Regions from separate parts of the Veillonella rodentium genome, predicted to be linked through region 1. Evidence: riboswitches for the same ligand, from Rfam matches in the RefSeq annotation. Region 1 holds a riboswitch; the other holds the start of a gene.
What was found. Region 1 has a riboswitch for thiamine pyrophosphate ahead of thiW (energy coupling factor transporter S component ThiW). Riboswitches for the same ligand answer to the same signal wherever they lie in the genome.
Positions count from the first base shown of each region.

Region 2: it holds a riboswitch for thiamine pyrophosphate, as region 1 does, so the genes downstream of both, thiC (phosphomethylpyrimidine synthase ThiC) here and thiW (energy coupling factor transporter S component ThiW) in region 1, are expected to answer to the same signal.

Region 1 is NZ_LT906470.1:402,152-405,370, forward strand. Features, by position in the region: gene CKV62_RS01640 (sulfate adenylyltransferase subunit 1) at 1-941, shown strand, start outside; TPP riboswitch at 1,147-1,241, shown strand; gene thiW (energy coupling factor transporter S component ThiW) at 1,340-1,819, shown strand; gene thiD (bifunctional hydroxymethylpyrimidine kinase/phosphomethylpyrimidine kinase) at 1,819-2,607, shown strand; gene thiM (hydroxyethylthiazole kinase) at 2,642-3,219, shown strand, end outside.
Region 2 is NZ_LT906470.1:1,949,681-1,952,899, reverse strand. Features, by position in the region: gene CKV62_RS08975 (phosphatidylglycerophosphatase A family protein) at 1-55, shown strand, start outside; partial or broken gene CKV62_RS08970 (cysteine hydrolase family protein) at 165-552, shown strand; gene CKV62_RS08965 (hypothetical protein) at 651-1,121, shown strand; TPP riboswitch at 1,173-1,279, shown strand; gene thiC (phosphomethylpyrimidine synthase ThiC) at 1,356-2,660, shown strand; gene CKV62_RS08955 (superoxide dismutase) at 2,994-3,219, shown strand, end outside.

The sequences.
Region 1 (3,219 bases):
CCATTCGTGTAGGCGATGATATCAAGATTTTACCAAGTGGAGAAACAGCTAAGGTTAAATCTATTGTTATCGGATTTGATAGGGTGGAAACAGCGAATAAAAATCAGCCGGTATCCATTCAACTTGATCGGGAAGTAGACGTATCTCGTGGTTGTGTACTCTATAAAGATGTTGAGCTTACAGTAAGTGCAAAGGTTGATGCCAATCTGCTTTGGATGGATGACAGTGAGTTGTCAGAAGGTACCGAATACTGGGGAAGCATTGGTACAAAAACTGTATCTGCCGTAGTTTCTAAAATCAGATATAAGATTGATGTTAACAGTGGTGAACGACTTCAAGCTGATGAATTGCATAAGAATGAAATGGCTCATGTTGTGCTTAAATTCCAGGAGCCTATCGCCGTCGATACATTTACTGCCCATAAGGGCATTGGAGAATTTATCTTGATTGACAGAGTCACACATATGACGTCTGCATGCGGTATCATTTTGGCCCGACTTGATGATAATCAAGAATTATATACCTTTGTTAATGGAACTGTAAAAGCACGCGGTGATATATTTGAAGAGTTTTTTTATGATATTGAAGGGTTTAATATCAATAAAGTGCATATAGATAATCAGGTGTACCATGTAGGAGATGTGATTCCTGTACAAGGTGAAAGTTATGTATATCCATCAGATTTTGATATTCTCATACTGCGTGATAAAGTAGCGATTACGGTGCGGGATAAAACGATTACATCAATTGTTCCGTTGCGCGATTATACATATCAAAATTTACCGGTACTGAATGGTCGGGGGTTTTCCATTAATATCCAAAATAGTGCAGTATATGATATTTTTGCGAAGTCTCTTGATACAGATGAGGCCTTTACTGTTGAATGGTATGATACGTGGTTGAACTTTGGTACCTATCGTTGCATCGTATTTAAAAAATAATGTAGATTAGCTCAGAAAGAATTATTGATTGTTAGATTTGGTTATTAGGAGATAACCCCGTATATAGCAATCAGAGTGTATGTTAATTAGATTAATTTGTAACACGATAATAATATTATTGATGTAGAAATATAAATTAAGTTTTTGATAATATTCTTTTGTTGCATGGATTCTATAATAATGTTATAAATAAAATATAAAAATATATTGCCACTAGGGGTGCTTTTGCTGAGATTGACTGTTCAAAACCCTAGACCTGATCCGGATAATACCGGCGTAGGAAAGTGGAGTGATACAGAATGCATTGTGAGACCATTCCATTTGGGGAGGGTCTCATTTTTGTTGGGCATTTCGTAAAGTACCCGGAGTGGCGGATGCATGGCGGTATAGGAGGTATTATGAAAAAGTTAATTCTCGCCGGTATTTGTATGGCTCTGGGTGTGGTATTGTCTACCACGTTCATTCCTGTAGGTCCGGCCCGTATCTTTCCGTTTCAACATATGATTAATGTTTTACTGGCTGTTCTTGTCGGTTCCCGCTATGCCGTGGGGGCGGCGTTCGGTACATCCTGCCTGCGGAATATACTGGCATTGGGCTCGCCGTTGGCATTTCCGGGCAGTATGATAGGGGCCTGGTTATCATCGGTTTTATATAAACGGTATAACGCTATATGGGCGGCGACTCTAGGTGAAGCCATCGGTACAGGTCTCATCGGTGCTATTGTCAGCTATCCGGTGGCCAATTTCTTATTAGGCAAACCGTTGTCCTTGTTGACCTTGATTATATCTTTCTTTATGAGTTCTGTTGCTGGTGCGTGCATTGGTTTCGCAGTATTACAGATATTGTTCCGTCGTAACATATTACATAAGGAGGCATAATGAAACTACATACTGCATTGTCCATAGCCGGTACGGACCCGAGCGGCGGAGCCGGTATTATGGCTGATTTAAAATCCTTTCAGACTCGCCATGTCTACGGTATGGCCATCGTTACCTCTGTAGTTGCTCAAAATACGACAGGCGTTCATCATGTGGAACATGTGTCTCTTGAAAGTATTGAACGGCAGCTGAGCGATGTTTATTCGGATATTGAGCCGCAAGCGGTCAAGACGGGGATGATTGCCCTACCGGAGATGATGGATGTGATCTATCCCTATTTGAATCAATCCATTCCGTATGTAATGGATCCTGTCATGATTGCTACCAGCGGAGATAGACTTGTGTCCGATGAAGCGGTCAATTTTCTGAAAACGAAGCTTATTCCCTTGGCTGCAGTGGTTACGCCGAATCGCAGTGAGGCGGAGGTTTTAGCGGATATGCCTATTTCCGGTGAAAGAGATATCGCTATTGCGGCAAAGCGTATATTATCGGATATGGGACCGCAGGTTGTCGTTATTAAGGGGGGACATATAGGAACAGGTGCGACGGACTATGCTTTCACAAAAAAGGGGGAAGCTCGCAGCTGGACGAGCCCTAAATACGATACAATTCATACGCATGGTACGGGTTGCACCTTTTCGGCCGTCATTACGGCAGAACTTGCCAAGGGGCATGATGTGATGGATGCAATCGGTATCGCAAAGGAGTATATTTCACTTGCCATTAAACATAATCCGGGGCTGGGACACGGTTGCGGTCCTGTTAATCATATGGCGATGAAGCTATAGAGATGCGCGATGGATAGAATGATAGAGGTGAGCAATGATAGAACGGGAAAATCCGTATATATGCGGCCGTGCATGGACGGAGTTACATATGTTACAGGAATTACGGATGAAAAATCCACTTGTAGTCTGTATTACTAATAATGTGGTTAAGACTTTCACCGCTAACGGTTTGTTGGCAGTAGGGGCTTCGCCGGTGATGAGTGAATGTGTGGAGGATTTGGAAAATCTCATAGTTCATGCATCAGCTATGCTCATCAATATCGGAACGGTAACGCCGGATAAATTTGAATATTATAAATCAGCCTTGCGTTTGGCAAAACAGCATCGTGTACCGGTCGTACTGGATCCTGTCGGTTGCCACGCCGGATCCTATCGTCTATCCGTTGCACTGGATTTACTGGACGCTCAAGGTATATCCCTGTTACGGGGGAATCAGAGTGAAATTAAAGCTGTTTATGCTGCCCTTCATGACAATCAGCATGAGTCCTCGCCAGGTAGCGGGCAAGGTGTCGATGGCGGACAGGTTGATGATATTTCATCTGTAATATATAATTTATCCCGATTACTTCATTGTCCTGTAGTCGCTACCGGAACGCTTGATTATGTGTCTGA
Region 2 (3,219 bases), 490 kb from region 1:
ACGCATTGCGCATAATGAACCGCATAGCGTGCAACATGCTTTGGCGGAAGAGTAAAGCGGTATTACAGTCAGTTTGAAGGAGTACGGATACAAAAATATTGAAATTCATATACCGAAATAATTAATGGCGGATATATTAGTACAATTAATGTGCAGGTGGTCATATGCAGAGCGTTCTTGTAGTTATCGATATGCAACATGATTTTGTGGACGGTGTCCTCGGTTCGCCCCAGGCGGAGGCCATCGTCACCAATGTGCGCCCAAAAAATAGAGTCCTTTCACGGACCTATCATATTCACGCGAGATACTCATGACAGTCATTACCTTGAAAGCCAGGAGGGGCAGCTTTTACCGGTGCCGCACTGTATAAAAGGAACGGACGGCTGGCATATCATGGAAGGGCTGATCGAGACCGCCGAAAGCCGAAAAATCATGAGCCCCGTGTCCTTCATAGATAAGCCGAATTTTGCGTCCTGTTGTGCGGGGGTTACCCCGGAATCGCATGATGCGGCGCTCAAAACGATGCAGGCCTGTCAGTGCATTATCGACTGAATCTCATTGTGGCGGGGGTATTGCTGTATACATAATTGACATTTGTCATGATGGACGCAGTTGTTGTCCGCGTAGGTCAATATAAAGGAGGTTTGCACATGAAAAAGATAGCATTATTAGGGGCTGTTGCGTTAGCACTTTTGTTTTTCTTCGGAGGGCTAAGAAATACCTTTGCGTATGTATATCCTAAACATCTGAATGGCGATCCGAATTATATTTTAACCTATGGGCACATGAACTATGGTACGTATCTGGACAAGTCCTCTGTGAAAGTAGTCTCTGAAAGTCCGGATAGAATTGTGTATTCCGTTGAAACCGTGTCCGGTCTGGTGCTGGACGATGGCGACGAGTGGATTGTTCCGGCGAAGGATATGAAACCAGGCAGTATGGTTATCATGCGTATATATGATGATCCGTGGAATGTGGTGTATACATACAATCAGGAAGACCAGACATGGAAAGAACAGGACTTGAATAATACATTCGGTTATAATCAGGGCTTTTTAGGTATCGTTGCGGAATCCTGGAAGGTATTAACCGGCGGTCCGTATCCTAATTTGATTCGTTAATTATATTGAACTATTTTTTAAAGAGTGATATGCTGTAGAGGAATTACATAGCAGAGTATGCAAGGGAGCCTATGGAATAGGCTGAGAAAGGGCTATCAGCACCTGACCTTTGACCTGATCGGGATCATGCCCGCGTAGGAAGCACGCAGACACTATAAAAGGGTATCGATCGAGTATCGATGCCCTTTTTCTTGTATACAAAGCTGAATGGTTATATTCAGGAGGAGATGTAAAATGTTTCATACTCAATTGGAAGCCGCTAAAAAAGGCTTTGTTACAGATGAAATGAAAGTCGTCGCCCGAAAGGAAGGTATTCCTGAAGAGCGGTTGCGGGATTTGGTCGCCGCCGGACAGGTCGTGATTCCGTGTAATCGGAACCACGCCTCTATCGACCCTGAGGGAATCGGCAAAGCTTTGCGGACGAAGATCAATGTCAATCTGGGTACATCAAGGGATGTAACGGATTATGACAGTGAAATGGAAAAGGTAAACTGGGCCATTCAATTGGGAGCCGAATCGATTATGGATCTGTCAACGCATGGAGACACCCGAATTTTCAGACGCAAGCTGACCGGTGAGTGTAAAGCCATTGTCGGTACGGTTCCCGTATACGACAGCGTCATTCATCATAAAAAGGATTTGGCGGAGCTCACGGCGGAGGATTTTCTGGATACCATACGCTTACATGCGGAGGACGGTGTCGACTTTGTGACACTGCACTGCGGCATAACGCGGCAGACCATCGATCAAATCAGAAAGCATAAGCGCAGATTAAACATTGTGAGTCGCGGCGGCAGTCTGTTGTTTGCGTGGATGAGTATGACCGGCAAGGAAAATCCGTTTTATGAATACTTTGATGATATATTGGAGATTTGTCGACTTCATGACGTGACGATATCCCTGGGGGACGCCTGTCGCCCCGGATGCCTTGCGGATGCTACGGATGTGTGCCAGATAGAGGAGCTGGTACGATTAGGTGAATTGACTAAAAGGGCTCGCGAAAAAGGCGTGCAGGTTATCGTGGAAGGCCCCGGACATGTGCCGCTCAACCAGATTCAGGCGAATATGGAACTGGAGGACTCTTTGTGCGGCGGCGCCCCATTTTATGTGTTGGGACCTTTGGTTACGGATATTGCACCCGGTTATGATCACATTACGGCTGCTATCGGCGGGGCCGTGGCGGGAATGCATGGTGCATCGTTCCTGTGCTATGTGACACCTGCGGAACATTTGGCGCTGCCTAATGCTGATGATGTGAAAGAGGGTATCATGGCCTTTAAAATTGCAGCCCATGCGGCCGATATCGCGCGAGATATTCCCGGAGCACTCAATCGGGATGATGCGATGGCGGACGCGAGAAAGGTCCTCGACTGGGAGCGGCAATACGCATGTGCCATTGATCCTGAAAGAGCGCGAAGCATCCGTGAGAGCCGTGCACCGGAGGAAGATCACGGCGAAACCTGCAGCATGTGCGGCAAGTTCTGTGCCGTGCGGAGTATGAACAAGGCGCTGAATAGCGAATATATAGATATCCTATAATGATATTTTACAAGACGAATCGTTATATGGGGATATTTTTATCTATACATCATATTATATTGACGATTTTCTATATACATAGTACAATAAGTATCAAATGATAATTCATATCAATTTATTGATGCATAGTAAAGAATATTATCGTTATACGATATGCGGATCATGCAGATATACGACATGCAGATTATGCAGACGATATATTTTTAATTATATGTCTTGATGATTGATTATATAGTAGTGATGCAGGTGCATCAAATCGCTTTCACAGGAATGATAGAAAAGATTAACGTTATAGTGATGTCGTTCCATGCCCTGATTATAAGGAGGACTATTATGAAACCTTTTGAACTTGCACCGTTACCGTATGCTTATGATTTTTTAGAACCTGTTATCGATAAAGAAACGATGCAGATTCACCATGATAAGCATCATCAAGCGTATGTGAACAATTTGAACGCGGCCATTGCGAAATATCCGGATCTTCCGTATGGTTGTGTAGACTGTATTCTCGGAGATATCGCCAATGTGCCGGCAGATATCCGTCAAGCCGTGATCAACA